Regions from separate parts of the Shewanella violacea DSS12 genome, predicted to be linked through region 3. Evidence: predicted binding sites of a transcription regulator. Region 3 holds the regulator's gene; each other region holds the start of a gene.
What was found. The regulator sigma-54, encoded in region 3, starts transcription at its own class of promoters, with help from an activator protein. The targets are predictions, from matches to a motif close to GTTGGCACGNNNNTNGNNT.

Region 1 (6,749 bases), 1.1 Mb from region 3:
ACCGACTAACTGTGTTCGTTTGTTCACTGACTCAAGAATGCTTGACATAATGCGCTTGCCTTGTCGTCTTTTAAATGTCACCTAAAACTCATGGCTTTACGAGTACTAGGCATACTAATTGCTTACTTACTAACAAGTGTTAAATATCTCACAACTTGACCCTTTATCGTCAAGTTTATGGCGCCTTAAGTTTATTATAAGAAAAGGCGAAATTTTCGGTCACTAAGAAAGTATAGGTGTAATCTAGCTCATCAAGCTAGTCTATTCATTATGAAAGTAAAATATGTCCTCTTTTCTTTGATGTTTTTGTCAAATCACGCTTTAAGCACACAAGCTGCAATTGTGCCTACTCTATCGGCCATATCTCAATTAGCTATAGGGGTTGTCGAAGAAAAAATTGATGTTGCAGACCATGCAAGAGTAAACATTACCCCGCAAAGTCTAGATACACGGCTTAAGCCACCATTGTGCTTTCCACCAGTAAAAGCAGAATTGGCTAGTAATAGAGCGATTAAACGCAATAACACCATAAAAATAACCTGCAAAAGTCCACAACTTGATTACCCATGGCAGATTTTCATCTCAGTGAGAGTCGATATTCTCTATCCAGTTGTGGTCGCCAGACAGACATTGGGCCCAGGAGATTTAATCGCAAAAGGCGACATCGTCATCAAATATGTCGAGCAAACCCTTTTAAGAGGTCAGCAATTCAACAATCTTGCTGAGGTAGTTGGTACTAGGGTGAAAAGAAGAACGCCTGCTAACCAACCTATATTCAGTAATAATCTCTGCTTCGTTTGTAAAGGTGATTCAGTCTCAATTTTTGCACGCACAGATAACTTCGAAATAAAAACCGTTGGAGAAGCGCTGCAGGATGGGAATTTAGGTGATAGAATTCGTATTAAGAATACCTATTCCCATAAGACTGTCGATGCGAGAGTCATAGATGTTGGCAAGGTCGAAGTCAGAATGTAAGTTTTCTTGAATTTTATTAAAGCTCAGGGAAACACTGCCGATATACCATTATGTTCTTTTATTTTTTGATTGTTGGAGCCGAATATGGCTATTGATATTAAGCAAGTAAACACAGCAGTAAACACTCACATTGGCAAGTCCCCTGCACATAAGGGCAGTGAAAAAACCAATGATGACGCCGTCAACTCTCTGAGCACACCACCCAAGAGTGACTCAGTGTCTTTGACATCTCAGGCACAACAACTACAAAGCACTCAAGCCAAAATGAATGATATTCCAGAAATTAATGAACAGAAAGTTCAAGAAATAAAGCTGGCAATCGCAGAAGGCCGCTATAAGATTGATCCTGAAAAACTGGCGACTAACATAGCTCAGTTTGAAAATGACTTAAAGGGGATGAACTAGTAATTTATGAGTCAGATAAACGACATCGTCGAACTTCAGTTCGAGCTGCTTAACAAGCTAAAAGTAATCATCAAAGATGAGACAACTGCCTTGACCAATCAAGATGCAGATAGTCTACTTTCCTTGGCAAGCGCCAAAGCTGGATTACTCGATGAGCTAAAACGCAAAGATGAAGCTTTATCTCTCCATGCTGATAAGGCCTTACTCATCAGTGATGTACACTTGTCTGCTCGAGTCACATCGGCCAAAAACCTGCTGGATGAATGCAAACAATTGAACAGTGAAAACTCCAGCCTGATAGAACTGAATATCGCAAGCATGAATCGATTTTCCCAGGCCCTGCAAGTTAGCCGCAATGCCTCTAGTTTAACCTATAACGGCAAGGGTAAGACCTCGACGATATCTACCTTAGGCAATGATATACAAGCCTAACTGTCTCTTGGTGCCCCAGGCATAGCGCTCCCCCTTCCCTATAGTCTACAAAGGCTCAAAATTGCGCTGAGACTCTAAGCTCGAACCCCACCAGCTAAGTAAACATGTCATAACCCCATAATGACCAGGCGACTCCTAGACCGGACTCAGAGTGCTAAACTCCAAACACTGTCACTGCCATGTCTTAGACGTGTTCAAAAGATTCAAAGGGTTCAAATTAAGTTAAGCCTAATCCCCTTATATTGAAACGCTCATTAGCTAAACAGTGCATAAACTAGATAATCGAGAAGTACATTAGCTAGGCTGTTGATTAATTAGACCGCTCGTTAATTGGAAGCCTATAAATTGGAAGCCTATAAATTGGAAGCCTATTAATTAGAAGTTCATTAACTAGAGGTCCATTAGCCAGATTATGCCAAGAAGTCATCAAAGAAAGCCAGCCACTGGTTTATGGACCAAACTATAGAGTGAGCTAGGAGTGAGCTGCCAAAGAAAGCCATAAACAAAATCGGCTAAGGGTGAGAGAGGAATGTGGGATAGATAAGACAATCGAAGACAGAAAAACTGGTAATTTCCTGTCTCCAACTAAGAATACTTAAAAGTAAGTGATCTCTTTTATTTTTTGCGGTCTATTTTGCTGTTGATACAAGGCCCATACCAAGGAAAAATCTAACTCTAGTTCAGTCACATAATGATCCCCAGCAGGATAACTCTTTACCACCTTAGCACCACGTATCACTCCAGATACCGAAGCTTGAATGCTATCACTAGATAACATCCAGTCATTGACACTACTGCTTGCTGACAACTGCTGGCCAAACACCTGTTCGGCCAATTCTCTGTATGCAGCAATTTTAGAGGCTTGCATCGCCATTACCACTTTTTGTGCTTGAGACTGGGCAGGCTGAGTATCTAATGGTGCATAGCCTATTGCCGTTAATTTAGGAAAGCTATCAGGAGCCTGGGTTTCCCACTCTATATACCTGTCCTGTGACGCACAGCCTGAGATAAACATTAAGGTTAGGATTAGCCATTTTTTCATTGTGAACCACCTATGACTTGAACTTGCTGCAATCCTCTAACGGGATCTCTGTATAACAAACCATCTCGTGAGGTGATGGTCTCCGATGCTTTCAGGTAGCCAGGTAATTCACTGATATTAAATGCTCCCTGTGATGCCGAAACCACGCGATTATTGGTAATATTCACTATCCTGGAATTAACCACTATCCCTTTAGTATTCATACTCAGAGTCGACACCACAACATGCTCCACAGCGATTCCTGAAGGTAACTTCTTCCAATCTCGAGTCAGGAGAAAGTCTCCTTGGGGAGTCACCCTGATATTGTCACCCACATTGATATCCACCAAGTTAAACTGACGCCCATGTAAGGCGGCAATTAAACCTTGTTGTAGCTGTAATCCAAACGCATTTGTCTGATTAAATGAGTCTAACAAGACTGGGGTTGCAACCAGCAGAGGCTGATCACTCCTGAGTTCGTCATTTTGCTCAACCAGCTCTCTGACAATTTGCTCAGATAAATGATTCATGGCCGATGTGGACGGCAACTGATTGCCTCGTTCAAGGTTATCTGTTGACTGGTCTTCACCGCTATTTGCACACGCACTCAAGAGTAACGCGGCAATAAATACTAGTGTCTTACGCATACTTAATTCCCGGATGATCACGTAAACCTCAATTATCTGACTCATGCATCAGACTCGAGTCTTTAACTATTTTAAAAATGCCAATATCACCATTGTCTGCCGGACAATGTGTATCTAAGTGCCATTGACCAGCAGGATAGAATCTATGACTCAAGGTAAGATTCAAGCAAATATTACGCCATCATTATTCAAGTCAGAAATACACTAGAGATATGTTTTACCTAATAGAGGTTTATCGGCGTAATAATACAAAGCTAAAGCTGAGTTATTGCACACAGAGCAAGATATGATACACGCCGACTTAGGCACAAGCTTAGTACAGCCTCTAGCCCGGTTCTCAACCAGGTTGTGGCATATTAATTGCTTATTTAATTAATAACGCTTTAATCGTTATTAATTAGTGTTACCAGCAAGATAATGGGCAGATTGAGCTAACGAGTGTCAGAAATGCGACACTTACCATTTCAAATCATCTGTATTAACCCATTATTTAAACCCATGAGCTAAGCCCATAAGTTCAGCCCATGAGTTAAACCCGTTTTTTAAGTCGATAGTCTACTTGGAGAACGCCATCATAGATTTGGAAGTGGACACCTAACATGAAAATTATCCTCGCAATAATTTTGCTCAGTTTTATCACTTATTCTTCAAGTATCAGCGCTGCATGGATAGTGGTCAAAGGTCAGGCAAATATTGTCGACGGTAACATAAGCAAAGCCCGGGAAGATGCCATAGAGCAGGCATTAACCTATGCCACACTAAAAAATGGTGCCAACTTCACCAGCACTCAAAAAGTCCTCAATGGACAACTGGTGCAAGACAGTTTCTCTCTCACAAACCAGGCCCAAGCTAACAGAGTGGAGTTAGTCAACGAGCTCATAGAGGGCCAAAAACTGACCGTAATGCTCCGAGTCGATGTCATGGAATCAAAAGGCTTACAATGTGATAGCCAGCAACTAAAAGCCGCCATACTAGTGCCTCAGTTTTTAATTCAAGATAGGGCTCAATTACGCTACGGTAATATCGGTTTTTTTGAAAAAGACCTATCCCAGCGATTAGGTGATGCACTGCAAGCCCAGTCACTGACCAGCTTTGTACATATCCATGCCGACGAACGTTTAGATGTCGAACAAGCACTCGTGGATATACGAGGATACCGCCTACCAAGCTGGCTCAGCGAAATCACCGATAGCCAATATGTGCTTTTACCTGAGATTATCGATATATCGACCGATCCAGCCGAAAGCCAGATGTTAGGCCTATGGCACAGTGATCCCATTCGTCAATTTCACATCAGGCTATCCCTCTATCATGGGATCAGTGGCGAACAGATATGGAGCCAGTCATACATCACCTCCTCTCCTTGGGAATTTGAACGCCAAGAAACCGTCCTCTCGAATCATCACAGGTTTTGGGCTTCAGCCTATGGCAAGAGTATCGATAAGGTCTTAGCCAATGTGGTGGAAGATATAGATAGCAGCTTGAGCTGCCGCCCGGTATTAGGACAAATCATCGCTAAGCAGCATGACAGAGTCATTTTAAACTTAGGCCGACGCCACGGCATCCGAGTCGGCGATAAGTTTCAGTTAGTACTGCAACAAAACTTCACCGACCGTTTCGATAAAATGCGCGCAGTCGCGGGGAAAAGTCCTGCAGAAATTAGAATTGACCAAGTCACCGAAAAAACTGCCACGGCAATTCTAGTGGATAGAAATGCCTCTTATAACGTGCAAATTAATGACTTGGCGATAAAAATGTAGCCAAAAATATAAATTAATGACTTGAATCGCATGATAAACAAGCAATTGAACTCATTAGCTTTTCATCGCCTCTTTTCATTGAGGCGAAAATCAGTATAATCACAGGCGTCTCCTTATAGCTCAACAGGATAGAGCAGTCGCCTCCTAAGCGATCGATCGGGGTTCGAGTCCCTGTGGGGAGACCATAATTTATCAAGTGTCACTGACACTTGATCAGCAGTTCTTTTCTTGCCTATCTAGCTTTATTGTTCCCTATTCGTTTTCCTTAATTAGATTACTTCAGCTTTACCTATAGCCTGCGGCTCGCAAAATGTTCCCTCTTTATTTTTAGACTGTTCTTCGAGGCGTTATAAAGCCTTCTCTGACCGTTAGGAAAACATCCTGAATCTGATACCCTCAGCCGCATCTAATCTGGTTAATGTTTACTTTAGAGGTTGAATTTCGACTCTGTAGAAATCCCTTGATTAACAACGCGCCCCCCCTCCCTAATTTACAAGTGCTCATAGCAAACTGGCGCGTGGCAACTTAGCTTCAACATTCCCACAACCTTGTTAACGCCTCAGCTTATATGGTTAAATGGATGGATAGCTTCAAATTTAAAAAAAGGTTAGGAATGATCAATGACAGATGAGCTCTTCAGTATATTGGCCAGTATAGTCACCGCCCTTCAGAGCTTAAGTCTTCCTACAGTACTTTTTTGCTTGCTTGCCTACCTTGTAAAGGGAAAGTCTGCACTAACAGCCTTTCGTACATGTTTACCTAATAGTATTTTTAATATTAGTATCATGTGTTTTAACTTAGTTTTAATTTCATTCACTTTTACTAATCTTGGGTGGTTGTACTCAATAAACGTTGTTGAGGCCTTTTCACAATTTTGGGAGTCTCTTCCAGAATGGCTGGTTATACTCTCCGCTGTTTTTTGTGGTGACTTTATAGGTTATTGGCGACATAGACTTGAACACTCTCGTATGCTCTGGCCTTCACATGCTATGCATCATTCAGACACTAATATGAGTTGGCTTACCCTGCAAAGGTTCCATCCGTTTAACCGTGTGACGACCACTATAATTGATGCTGGTTTATTAATATCCCTAGGATTCCCCCCTTATTCTCTAGTAGCCAATAGTTTAGTACGCCACTATTACGGCTATTTTATTCATGCTGACCTGCCGTGGAATTATGGTGCATGGAATAAAGTATTTGTATCACCAGTAATGCACCAATGGCATCATGCTAATGAACCTGCGGCTTACAATACTAACTTTGCGACTGTATTTTCTGTCTTTGATCGTGCTTTTGGCACTTATAGAGTACCAAGTCTTTGTAATATACCTTTAGGAATTTCTTACAATGTTGGAGGTAATATTTTTGGTCAATTACTTTACCCATTAAAGCTAAGCTCTTACTTTAAAAAATTTAAAAAAACACAAACTAAATCAATCGATACTTAATGCAGAAAACAGCTCTCCTTCTCTGAAAGCTGATCTATCTCAGCTCTTTACACAAGCA
Region 2 (6,749 bases), 700 kb from region 3:
AGCGTGGCTGGTATTACGGATTTGGCGGAGTCGGAGAGAAGAGTCTGGCTGGCGCATCTATTATTGAGGGACGAGTATTCTTTACTTCATACGTGCCGGGAGATACATCATCGAGTAATCAATGTTTGATTGCCGGAGTGGGCCGCCTATATGGTTTCAATTTGCATAAGGGGACGCGTTCCTATACCCACGAATATCTTGAGATGGGTGAGAGAGTTCCTGATACTCCTCAACTGGTGATCCCACCTAATGGGAATGGTGAATCCTATATGTACCTTATCGGTATAGGTGCTGCAGGGGAAGATATGGAAAAAGCAGGTGGCGGTGGAGATGGTGATGGCTGTCCTCCTGGTGATGAAAGATGCGTCGGTGGTGGTTTAGGTGTCAATAGAATCTATTACCATATAAATGAATAAGAGCTACGAATGATGAGAGTAAATTTGATGAAAATAGTGAAAGGTTTTAGTTTAATTGAGCTGATGATTGTCGTGGCCATTATGGGGATCTTAGCCGCTGTGGTTTATCCCTCGTACACAGATTATGTTGCCAAAGGTGCCCGTGCCGATGGTTTAGCATCTCTGCTGCGAGTAGCTAACTTGCAGGAGCAGTTTTACTTGGACAACAGGCAGTATACTAGCGATATGACTTTGCTAGGACTAGGTGCAGATCCTTTCGTTACCAGTAATGGCCTCTATAGTGTGGACTCGACCGGAGCCACTGGTTTCATTGCTGTGGCAACGGCTCTGGGAGTACAAGCATCGAGAGATAGTGCTTGTATAACAATGCAAGTAAATGACATTGGAGAGAAAACTCCTGCGGAGTGTTGGAAATGAACTACAAGAATCAGTATGTTTTCCTAGCTGTGATGAGTATGGCTATCTCTGGGATAGCCATTGGTGACAACACAAAAAATTCAATAAAAAAAGATTATAAATGTTACTTAGATACGACTTCTGGGCATCAAATAGCCTTCTATGAGTGGCAAGAAAAGCGGGTTAAGCTGAATATGGCAAAATTGCCATCAAAGAAAACCCCTTCAAAAGGAGACGGTAAGCGGGCTTATATAAAAGAAGTTGATGAGTGTGTTGAACTAGATGCTATGTTTACCTTAGGTGGGGCACAACAACTGGATCAGGAAACCCTTAGGTAACGATTTTAAATATATAAACGGTTTGAAAGCGATTTGAAGGTTAAGGTGTAAAATATTATTTAGTCGTTTAAAACGTGTTAAATATTCATTATTCGAATAGCTTAATTACAGTTAAGGTTTGCCGCTGTGCTAAACCTTGCGGTTCCCGAAGCCTTTATCTGTAATCCCATCGACTCTGGACTGCTTTTGCTCCCAGGGCAGTAGATAAACAAGCCAGCACTGGTTAGTCCGTCGGTAGTGAAGCTTATTGCGTTGGGAGCAAATGAAACGAAATCGCTAGAATTAAAAGCACCGACTACGGTCAGCACTTCATCGTTACCATCAATTTGATTCGGGGTACCATTATCAAGGAATATCTTGAATCCTTTGCTCCAGTCTGCGTTACAGATTCCTGATACGATTGGGCACATGGTGACTCTAGAGCCGTAGCTAACTGCGTGGCTGCGTGCGAACTGCAAAGATTGATTAATCTTACGTATCTGGCTATCAGTTCGATAACCTTCATACATGGACTTCAAGGAGGGAGCACCAACACCGACTAAGACCATAGCTACCACGAGTGTCACCATAAGTTCAATTAATGTAAATCCATCTTGTCTCGGTTGCATGACATTTTCCCCTCTCAATTACTGCACTAAGTATAAGCGAGAACAGGTTTGTTTACAGCAGAATAAAATAACTATTTGAAGCCAATATATTGGCTGTAAAGGATATTTTGACTATTTGGACTATTTTTAATACTAGCAAATCTAGCTGTATTTCAGTGTCGTTATTAACTGCATTCTATTGTATCCGCTTTTGAGAAGCGGATACGTCCTGATTGGTTAATTATCACAGCTTTTGAATATTCGCTTAAAATCGAGGATGGGCAATACTTTAAGGTACCGTTGGTCCCAGAAGCTAAACCATCGGCCTGAAACCTGATAGCGGTGCGGTTATAGGTGACAAAGTCACCATGGTAGAAGCTTGCAGTTTTGAACAGGATTTCATCTTGGTTATCTATGATATTACTAGCTCCTGAGTCAATAAAAACAGTAATGCCAATGCTCCAGTCATGGCTACACTTATTTTTTATTACAGGGCAAACTGTAACGCGAACACCGTAATTGATAGCTGTATTACGTGCCAGTTGCAGTGTCTGTTGTATTACTCTAATGGATGAATCAGCCCGGTAGTGTTCATAGAGGGAGTGAAAATTAGGAACGACAATACTTACCAAGCTTGTAGATATGACTAAGGTGGTCATGAGTTCGATAAGAGTAAAACCATTATTTTTATTCATATTCAGTCCTTTGAATATAAGTAACAGAGACAGCATTTAAATTGACCTGTGTTGCGTCCTGCAATCACATTAGAGATTTAGCCAATCAAATAAGTATAGTTATGTTAGAAGAAAGAGTAATGCAATTGCATTGTTTAGTGACAAGGAAATTGCTTCCATGGCAATGATTGGTATATTAACTTTAGTGAGTCCCAAGCTCGTGATAAGCTGGAGTGATAATACAGATAAGTAATTTATACCCTATAAAGGAGCGTTTGATGAAAAAGGTCGAGGCGATTATTAAGCCATTTAAGTTGGACGATGTTCGTGAATCTCTCGCTGAGATCGGTATTACCGGCATGACCGTTCTAGAAGTCAAAGGTTTCGGTCGACAGAAAGGGCACACTGAACTGTATCGCGGTGCTGAGTACATGGTGGACTTTTTACCTAAAGTTAAAATTGAGCTAGTGATCCAAGATGAGCTGCTAGACAGAGCCATTGAAGTCATAGTGGATACGGCGCGTACGGGTAAGATTGGTGATGGTAAGATTTTTGTCACCGAGATTGAGCGCGTGATCAGGATCCGTACCGGTGAAGAGAACGAAGAGGCCGTATAAAGCTTCTTGTATAAGCAGAATTGATATTTATAAAAACGGCGTTGAAGATCTTCAACGCCGTTTTTGATCTTAAATTTTGATTATTGTTTTAATTGATGATTTTCATATCTAGGTCGCTTTTGAAGATGAGTCTCTGATCACAGGTTCAGGAATGAATATCTTAGATTGTGCAGATTTCTGCGACCGCCTATTCGCAATCAAGAGTTCAGTAGCCATTTGGGCTATCTTCTGATTAGGTTGATGTACAGTCGTTAGTTTGGGCCAAGTCTGTCTAGAAAATGGACTATCTTCGAAGCCTACGATAGAAATATCATTGGGAATATCCAAGCCTTCGAGTCGTGCTGCAAACAAGGCACCAGCGGCTATTTCATCGTTACAGGCTACAATAGCTGTAGGTTTGTTCACCCTGTTGAGCAGAGTCTTTGCCCCCGCTACACCTGACTCGAAAGAATACTCGCCTTCAATAATATTTTGTTGATCTAGCGCTAGGTTATTATTCAGTAGCGCTTGAGTATAACCAGATAAACGTGCCTTGGTGGATTCATGGTGCTGATCACCACTCAAGAAACCTATGTTCTTATGGCCTAAGTCAATCAAGTGCTGTGTGATTGATACGGCTCCATGCTTATCATCCACAAGTACGGCTAAACCTGAGTCGCTATCGATTTTCTCTCCGGCAATGATTCGCACATAATTAGCGTCAATCTTGTCCAAAGCCTGGAGGATTTTTGGGTCTTCCGATAGTGGGGGAGTCAGGACTAAGCCTGCTAGTCTCGCATGCTTCACCATAGTGGTTAATTCTTGGCAAATGTTATCAGATTTCGCATTGCAGGGATGAATTAGCAGCTCATATCCAAGTTCTTTGCATGAGGATAAGATGCCGTTTTGCATATCAATAACATAATAGGCATTGGGATTGTCATAGATAAAGCCTATGACATAAGACTTAGTGCCAGCCAAATTTCTCGCCGCTAAATTAGGTAGATAATCCAACTCAGCAATGGATTTATTGACTTTATCTATGGTGGCTTGTTTTACAGAAGGCTCGTTATTGGTGACTCGAGAAACTGTTTTAATCGAAACGCCAGCATGTTTTGCTACATCATTTATTGTGACTTTCATACAACTAAACACTCTTTTATCAGTGTGTTACAGGTAAGTTCTGATGCTTGTAAAGATGAGTGTACATCTTTTAAATTCAGGTTTACAAAGAACTTTATTTCATTTATTAGCGCCTATAGTGCGAACTTTTACTTTAATTAGCAATCTTCAAATGTAATTTCCTTCCGATAAAAATATTTTTTTATCACTAATAACAGCAAGTTTTTCCTCCCAAGGTCGCACGCAACAAAGGTTTAACATCTTGAGCTGTTGTTAAGGCTTGTAATAAAAATGTTCAAATAGACTTGTTTTTCTCTGGTTTGGTTATTTTGTTGTGGCGCCGATGTGAATTATTGTGTAATGTTTGTACTAGACATGACAGCGTTGTCATTCCTAAGGGGATGGTTATGGATACTAAAAAAATATAATAAAGTTATGGAAGGGAAACGAGATGCGACCATCTAATTTTAAGAAAAGTGTTCTAGCTACAAATATAGCGCTCTTGCTAGGAACTGCAGTCTCTATGTCTGCAGTAGCGGCAGAAGCAGATTCGGCTGTAACGGCTGACGACAACATTGAAAAAATTGAAGTGCGCGGTATTCGAGCTTCAAATAAAGCTAACCTTAATGCAAAACGATTCTCGGATGCAGTTGTCGATGCTGTAACCGCAGAAGATATAGGTAAGTTCCCAGACGGTGATGTGGGTGAATCATTAGCACGTATTCCTGGTGTCAGTGTTTCACGCCAATTTGGCCAAGGCCAACAAGTGTCTATTCGTGGTGCGTCGGCCCAGTTAACACGTACTTTATTAAATGGCCACTCGGTAGCCTCAACAGGCTGGTATGATCAACAAGCCATCGACCGTAGCTTTAACTACTCAATGTTGCCATCAGAAATGGTTGGAGGCATAGAAGTATATAAATCTTCACAAGCAGACCTTGTTGAAGGTGGTATCGGTGGTACTGTTATTGTTAAAACACGTAAACCACTAGATTTAGACGCTAATTCTGTATTTGGTAGCGTTAAAGGTACTTATGGAACAGTTTCTGAAGAAACTAGCCCAGAAGTTTCTGGTCTATACAGTTGGAAAAATGAAGCTGAATCATTTGGCGTTTTAGTTTCAGGTGCTTTTTCTCAAACAGATTATCAACGTAACGGTGTAGAGACTTCAAGAAACTGGAGCGGTGGTATGGCTCCAACTACATTCCAACAAGAACGAGAGCGCACAGCACTTAATCTTGCTCTACAATATCGTCCAACAGATGCGTTGGAATTTGGTTTAAGTGTAATGTCTTTAGACTTAAGCGCTAATAATGCCAATAACCAGATCATCATGTTCCCTGGTGAAGATTCATGTGTACAAACTAATCCAAGTAATGGTAATTGCGTTTTAAGAAATGCGACTAACCCTGGTGTTAGCTACGCCGCAGGTTACCCTGAATTTGGTGCAGCGTATTTCCAGACATGGGCTCGTGAAGCCTCAATGGACTCAAAAACTGTAGATTTTGATTGGAGCTATGAAGCTGATTCGTTCACTTTCTCTGGTCGTGTCGGTAATACTAAGTCAGAAGGCGGAGCGAGAACTGCACTTGTTGGCGAATACACCAATAACTTCAGTGACCTTGTTGGTACTTGGGATATGACAGGCGATCAGGCTAAATTTGATATTGCGAATAAAAGCTATGATTCAAGCATTCTACCAGGAAGTATAGGTATTCAGACTTGGGCTTTGGAAGATAAGCCTAATTCAGATGAAGAAACCTATGTTAATTTAGATTTTGACGTGCCAGTTGATTTTGGTGTGATTACTGCACTAAAAACGGGTTTCCGTTATGCAGACCACTCAGTCAAGAAGCAAGGCTTTAAAGGTCAATTAGCTGATGATTATGTAATGACTATGAGACCTGCCAGCGAATATTTCCCCGGCACAGTTTCATCAGGTGCAGGTTTTACTATTCCTGAAGCTAATCGTGATTTGATCTTGTCGGATTCACTGGCTGCAACGGATCATTACACCGAGAAGAAAGATGCATATGGCACAGTAGATGAAGAAAATATCGCTTTATACCTGATGGCTGATTTTAGTACTGATGGTATACGCGGTAACGTAGGTTTACGTTATATATCAACTGAAGCTTCATCTGATTATTATGCATTTAACTCTAACGGTGAATATAGCGATACCATATCTACCAATACAGCGAGTTATAATGAATTACTGCCTAGCTTAAACGTAGTAATGGACTTAGCTCCGGATGTGATTTTACGTACTTCAGCGGCACAGGTTATCTCTCGCCCTAACTATGCCGATATGTTTTCTACAACATCCTTGTCTAATTTTGACAATACTCAACCCAATACACAGGTTGCGAGCACTGGTAATGTGGCACTTCAACCATTCAAAGCGTTCCAGGCTGATATTGGCGTAGAGTGGTACTTTAGTGACGATGGTATGATGAGTGTTGCTTACTTTATGAAAGATGTAAGCTCATTTATATCGACTCGTGATGCTAATAACCAGCAAATTGGTCTTGATATTCCACTTTACCAAACATCACCGGAACTAAGCCCCTGTGGCGAAGATCAAGCTGACTGTTGGTCTGTTAGCCAATCGACTAAC
Region 3 (6,749 bases):
TTGTACGTAATTGCGCTTATAGGCACAACTGAATCGACACTTATCTTGTCTCAATACTTTCATTTTCATTCAAATCCAGCGAAAATGCCCATAGAGTCATTTTAGAATTGAATTAAATGTTATTTAATATTTTCATGCTTATTGCGGGATTGAGCGTTTTGGTGTGGAGCGCCGACAAATTTGTCTATGGTGCGTCAGCCTTTGCCCGCAACCTCGGACTCCCACCTATGTTAATCGGCTTGACCATAGTGGCAATGGGCAGCTCAGCTCCTGAAATGTTCGTCGCGGTCACGGCATCCATGGAAGGCATGACAGATACAGCCATAGGTAACGTATTAGGTTCAAATATCGCTAATATCACCTTGATATTAGGTATCACGGCTCTGTTAGGAGCGATTTCTGTTCGCTCCCAGACCCTGTTACGGGAAATACCCTTGATGTTGGCTGCCACAGCTATCGCGGGATATTTCCTTCATGATGGCATGCTGACACGCACGGAAGGCGTTACCTTGATGGGACTCTTCTTCATTCTTATGGGGTACCTTATCTGGCATGGCTTAACCAGCAAGCAAGTTGACACACTAGAAGATGAGGCCGATAAAGAAATTCCTAAGGGAGTCCCGACTCACAAGGCAGTTTTCTGGCTAATCGCCGGCATTATTTTATTACCCCTGTCTGCCGACTGGATGGTTCAGGGCGCGGTCGGTATCGCCAAAGCCTATCATCTATCGGATTTGGTCATAGGATTGACCATAATAGCCATAGGCACGAGTTTGCCTGAACTTGCGGCTTGTGTGGCTGGCGTACTGAAAAAAGAACACGATCTGGCTATAGGTAATATTGTCGGTTCAAACTTATTCAACATTCTCGCCGTACTGGCACTTCCAGGAATTATAGCCCCAGGTGAAGTCGATGCAGCGGCCAGTACCCGAGATTTTTATATGGTAATGGCCACGAGTAGCGCCCTTGTCATACTCATTTTACTGAGTGGCCGTGCAAGAGCATTAAAGCCTTGGCATGGAGGCGTGTTATTGTTGACCTTTATCTCGTATCAACTAGTCCTTTTTCTTGCTTAACAAGACTTGGTTCAGACTGAATAAACAGAGAGTTCGAAATGCTAGATGTAAATAAATTACGCCAATGGGGCAAGAAAGTTATCGATGTGGAGCGAAAGGCTCTCGATAACTTATATCAATATGTAGATTCGGCTGAGTTTGCCGCTGCCTGTAAATTGATCTTCGAGTGCACGGGCAAGGTCATCGTCATGGGGATGGGCAAGTCAGGTCATATCGGCAATAAAATTTCGGCTACCTTCGCCAGCACAGGAACACCCGCATTTTTTGTTCATCCCGGTGAAGCCAGTCATGGGGATCTGGGCGTACTCAGTGAGGACGATATCATCTTAGCCATCTCCAACTCTGGAGAAGCCTCGGAAATCTTAACCTTGATGCCGGTCATTAAACGTATGGGCCTGCCTATCATAGCGCTAACGGGTAATCCAGAATCTACCATGGCTAAACATGCGGTCGTGCATCTGTGTATCGAAGTGCCCGAAGAAGCTTGCCCCTTAGGACTCGCGCCAACATCCAGCACCACGGCAACCTTAGTCATGGGCGATGCCCTAGCAGTAGCACTATTACAGGCAAGAGGCTTTACCAGAGATGATTTCGCTCTATCACACCCAGGTGGTATGTTAGGTCGAAAATTACTGCTTAAAGTCAGTGATGTCATGCATAAAGGTTCCGAACTGCCTCTGGTCAGGCATAATATCTGTGTCACAGATGCTCTCTATGAGATATCGAACAAGGGCTTAGGTATGACAGCGGTTACCGATGATGACAACAAGTTAGTGGGTATTTTTACCGATGGCGATCTTCGCCGAGTCATAGACGCCCAGGTCAACTTAAGAGAAACATCTATATCCGATGTGATGAGTAAAGCCTGTACCACCATATCCGAGGGGATTTTGGCCGCCGAAGCACTAAAAGTGATGGACGAAAAAGATATCAATGGTCTCATCATAGTAGATGATAATAACACCCCCATAGGAGCATTAAATATGCTCGATATGGTGAAGGCAGGAGTAATCTAGAATGAATGAATCTCATCAGAGTTTTTATGGTCCTGTAACGGACAAGGTTTGGCAGAAAGCTAAGCAGATAAAACTGCTTATCTGCGATGTAGACGGCGTATTTTCCGATGGTCTGGTCTACATGAGTAATGGCGGTGAAGAGCTAAAGACCTTTCATACTCGGGACGGATACGGAGTGAGATCTCTGCTCACCAGTGATATTCCCGTGGCGATCATCACAGGGCGCAAGTCTCAGATAGTCGAAGACCGCATGACAGCACTGGGCATCGAACATATTTATCAAGGTGTCGACAACAAATTAATGCCATACCAAGCGCTATTATCCCTATATGATGTGACCCCAGAACAGGTGGCTTATATAGGTGATGATATGGTTGATCTGCCGGTAATGAAACAAGTAGGCCTCTCAGTCTGTGTCGCAGATGGTCACCCTTATGTGAAGCAAGCTGCCGACTTTGTCACTAGCATCAAAGGCGGACATGGGGCCTTACGTGAGTTAACGGATCTGTTACTCCTCAGCCAAGAGAAATTCGATACCGCACACGGTATGAGTATATGAATAGAGTGACTCTGGGCATCATAGCTTTCTTCGGAACGGCCTTGCTGCTGTATTGGCAAGTACAATCCAAGAAAAATGATCAAGGGGTGGCGTTCGATGCCAGCTTAAGACCAGATTATATTGCCGATGATCTGCGTAGTGTCGATTATAATGAGTTAGGTTTAGTCAGCAGCCGAGTCACTGCCACCCATATGGAGCACTTCGATGAGGCCAATATGACCTATTTCACTAAGCCCATATACCTAGTCTATCCCAACGGTGGCCAAGCAAAATGGCGCCTGCAATCGACGATGGGAACACTGGATAAAAAGTCAGGTAAAGTCGTGCTCGAGAACGATGTTATTATCGATTCAGTCAACGCTGAAGAGCCGATCCAAACCATGAAAACCAGTTACTTGGAATTAGACCTCAATACCATGATCATGACCTCAGATCGTGAGGTGTACATCACAGGTAATGATTTTATGATCCAAGGTATGGGCTTGTTCGGTGATCTTAAAGCTCAGAAAGTACAACTATTGAGTAAGGTTAAAGGAGTATATGAGGTCAATTAGCCTTAAGCTGCACTAGCCCAAAGTAAAAGTAAAAAATAATTAGACTCAGACCAACGCTCCATATGTGTTGTGAATAAGACAAGTACGCCATTTGAAGGACGATATGAACAAACATAACCTAATCATCGCAGCTCTACTGTGTGTCACAAGCTTTAGTGGTATAGCAAAGCAAAATGATCTCATGCAAGAAGTTAAGATCTCAGCCTCTAGTCAAGAAGCGGATATCAAGAACAATCAGATGATCTTTCATGGTCCGGTAGAGGTGACTCAGGGATCGATCAAGATCTTGGCCGACGAACTCAGAGCGACCTCTAAAGAAGATGGCGGCGGAAAAATACTTGTCGCCATAGGCAATCCCGCGACTTACTCGCAAATAATGGAAGATGGACGCCCGGCTTCAGCCAGTGCCAAAGAAATTAGATATGAACTATCGAGCAGAACCTTAACCTTACTAGGTAATGCCACGCTGGAACAAGATGCTAGTCGAGTGACAGGTAATATGATTCGCTACAACATAGCTAAGCAACAGTTAATAGCTGAAAGTAAAGGCAATGATAGGGTCATCACCATTATCCAGCCTGAAAGCTATCAAGATACCAGCCAAGATAAGGCAAAACAACCGCCGGCGGCCAAGAAACTACCGACGGAATTACCTGAAATAGAACAAGATAAAACTAACAATCAAGCTAATAAGCAAGACGCTATGCCAGCTCTGTTACCAATCATAGGGCAGGAAAAGCAATGAGCCAGATGACGCTAAAGGCAGTCAACCTTGCCAAGAGTTATAAGAGTCGTGCCGTAGTTCAGGATGTTAGTATCACAGTAAAAACCGGCCAGATTGTCGGCCTGCTAGGTCCTAATGGCGCAGGAAAAACCACCACTTTCTACATGATCGTCGGTTTAGTACAGAGTGATAAAGGCAGGATCTTAATCGATGATGATGATCTAACCTTAGATCCTATGCACCTGAGGGCAAGAAAAGGCATTGGCTATCTGCCTCAAGAGGCGAGCATATTTAGGAAGTTATCGGTGCGGGATAACATAATGGCTGTCCTGCAGACTCGCTCAGATATAGATAACAACGCTCGAGAAGAACAACTCGAGAATCTTCTAGAAGAATTTAATATTACTCACATCCGAGATAGCCAAGGCATGGCGCTCTCGGGGGGCGAACGCAGACGCGTCGAGATAGCCAGAGCCTTAGCAGCCAACCCTAAGTTTATTCTCCTGGATGAACCTTTTGCAGGTGTCGACCCAATCTCGGTTATCGACATTAAAAAAATTATCCAGCAGCTTAAGAGCCGTGGTTTAGGTGTACTGATCACCGACCATAATGTGCGTGAAACCTTAGACGTATGTGAACGAGCTTACATAGTCAGTCACGGAAATTTAATCGCTGAAGGTACACCCGCCGAAATCATGGACAATCAGCAAGTAAGAGCTGTGTACTTAGGTGAACAATTCAAGCTATAGTTAATCAAGAGGCTTATTCTTAACGCGTATTAAGGGATGAGTCACTACAGATACTCGGCTACCTAGCCTAAAATTCAGGGGCTCAGAGAAGCCCCAAACAAGTCCAAGCAGGCTGTCTCATTTTATAATTACATGAAGGGAATAGCGGTAAATGAAAGCGTCACTCCAGCTTAAAATGGGTCAGCAGTTAACCATGACACCACAACTGCAGCAGGCTATACGTCTATTGCAATTATCGTCGCTGGAACTGCAACAAGAAATCCAACAAGCGTTAGACTCCAACCCTTTACTCGAACTAGATGAAGAGCAAGTTGATCCCCCAGTCAATGGCGAAGACAAGACCGTAGACACTGAAGACTTTAGTGCCACTGCAGAGAGCGATGGCCCAATTGACAACTCAGCGGTTGAAACCTCCGAGGCGATAACCCGAGATTCTATGCCCGAAGAGCTCCCCATGGACACCACTTGGGACGAGGTCTATACCGCATCGCCTAACTCAACTTCCGGTGCCATGCGCGACGACGATATGCCCTTCCAGGGGGAGACCAGCGAAGGTTTGTATGAGCATCTCGAATGGCAGAAGAATCTAACACCGTTTTCTGATAACGATCTCGCCATAGCAACGGCCATCATTGAGGCCATAGATGAGAGAGGCTATCTCACCCAGAGCATTGAAGATATTCTCGAAGCCATGGGAGATCCTGAAATTGAACAGGATGAAATTGAAGCCGTACTTAAACGCATCCAACACTTCGATCCTATCGGTATCGCAGCCAGAGATCTCAGTGAATGCCTCTTGATCCAACTGGCACAATACGCTGACACGACTCCACATATAGATAACGCCAGGATCCTGATCAGAGACCATCTGGATCTGATCGCCGGACGAGATTTTCGCCTGCTAATGCGCAAGACTAAGCTCAAGGAAGATGCTCTTAGAGATGCCATAGAGTTAATCCAGACGCTTAACCCCCGTCCTGGATTGGCCGTTACCCCGGGCAAGGATGAATATGTCATCCCTGACGTCACAGTGACTAAGAAGAAAGGTCGCTGGATGGTCGAATTAAATCCAGACAACATGCCGAAGATCAGTGTAAATCAACATTATGCATCTATGGCAAAAAGTACAAAGAGTCAAGCAGATAGCCAGTTTATTCGTGGGCATCTGCAAGAGGCTAAATGGTTTATCAAGAGCTTAGAGAGCCGCAACGAGACCTTACTGAAAGTCTCAAAATGTATCGTGAAATTCCAACAGGGTTTCTTCGAGTTCGGTGAAGAAGCAATGAAACCTATGGTACTTAACGACATAGCCGAAGCCGTTGAGATGCACGAATCCACCATATCCCGCGTCACTACACAGAAATATATGCATACCCCAAGGGGCATATTTGAGCTGAAATACTTTTTTTCAAGCCATGTAGCTACCGATGATGGTGGGGAGTGTTCATCTACCGCGATTCGTGCTTTCATAAAGAAGCTGGTCGCCGCCGAAAACCAACAGAAACCACTCAGCGACAGTAAGATGGCCTTGTTATTAGCGGATCAGGGCATTAAGGTTGCGAGACGCACCATAGCTAAGTATCGTGAAGCTATGTTGATTCCACCATCGAATCAACGTAAGAGTTTGTAGAATAAGGAATAAAGGAATAAAGGTCATAGCCTAACTAGGGGAACCTAGTTTAAGTGACGGCCTGATTAACGCTTATTGTAAGTGCTAATCACCAGAAGCGGCCTGTAGTCGATATTAGTTAGGCTCAACTCCTGGTAAAACAGGGAATTATGTTGTGAGTTAAATCCCGAAAGATTTACCTATCATCAACTTAAGAGTTAAATCGGAAACTGGAGGAGTATTTCTATGCACATAAACCTAACTGGACACCATATAGAGATCACGACATCGCTAAGACATTATGTCGAAGAAAAGTTCACTAAGCTTGAACGACATTTCGATCAGATCAATAATGTGCACGTTATTTTAAATGTTCAAAAAATGCAGCAAAAAGCCGAAGCTAAACTCCACCTTGCCGGTGGTGAGGTTTTCGCCATGTCAGAGAATGCTGACATGTATGCC

Region 1: a site for sigma-54 is predicted at 3,828-3,846, ahead of SVI_RS06485 (flagellar assembly protein FlgT). Genes of this name have one in related genera too.
Region 2: a site for sigma-54 is predicted at 2,569-2,587, ahead of SVI_RS04755 (P-II family nitrogen regulator). Genes of this name have one in related genera too.

The regions. Positions count from the first base shown of each region.
Region 1 is NC_014012.1:1,608,201-1,614,949, reverse strand. It holds gene SVI_RS06515 (chemotaxis protein CheV) at 1-48, opposite strand, end outside; gene flgA (flagellar basal body P-ring formation chaperone FlgA) at 271-975, shown strand; gene flgM (flagellar biosynthesis anti-sigma factor FlgM) at 1,060-1,380, shown strand; gene SVI_RS06500 (flagella synthesis protein FlgN) at 1,387-1,812, shown strand; gene SVI_RS06495 (LPP20 family lipoprotein) at 2,408-2,854, opposite strand; gene SVI_RS06490 (FlgO family outer membrane protein) at 2,851-3,480, opposite strand; gene SVI_RS06485 (flagellar assembly protein FlgT) at 4,080-5,240, shown strand; tRNA gene SVI_RS06480 (tRNA-Arg) at 5,350-5,425, shown strand; gene SVI_RS06475 (sterol desaturase family protein) at 5,861-6,691, shown strand.
Region 2 is NC_014012.1:1,181,311-1,188,059, forward strand. It holds gene SVI_RS04730 (pilus assembly protein) at 1-416, shown strand, start outside; gene SVI_RS04735 (type IV pilin protein) at 426-833, shown strand; gene SVI_RS04740 (TapY2 family type IVa secretion system protein) at 830-1,150, shown strand; gene SVI_RS04745 (GspH/FimT family pseudopilin) at 1,252-1,758, opposite strand; gene SVI_RS04750 (GspH/FimT family pseudopilin) at 1,923-2,432, opposite strand; gene SVI_RS04755 (P-II family nitrogen regulator) at 2,690-3,028, shown strand; gene SVI_RS04760 (LacI family DNA-binding transcriptional regulator) at 3,137-4,150, opposite strand; gene SVI_RS04765 (TonB-dependent receptor) at 4,581-6,749, shown strand, end outside.
Region 3 is NC_014012.1:481,183-487,931, reverse strand. It holds gene SVI_RS01955 (calcium/sodium antiporter) at 117-1,076, shown strand; gene SVI_RS01950 (KpsF/GutQ family sugar-phosphate isomerase) at 1,115-2,092, shown strand; gene kdsC (3-deoxy-manno-octulosonate-8-phosphatase KdsC) at 2,094-2,651, shown strand; gene lptC (LPS export ABC transporter periplasmic protein LptC) at 2,648-3,205, shown strand; partial or broken gene lptA (lipopolysaccharide transport periplasmic protein LptA) at 3,309-3,842, shown strand; gene lptB (LPS export ABC transporter ATP-binding protein) at 3,947-4,678, shown strand; gene SVI_RS01925 (RNA polymerase factor sigma-54) at 4,830-6,308, shown strand; gene hpf (ribosome hibernation promoting factor) at 6,534-6,749, shown strand, end outside.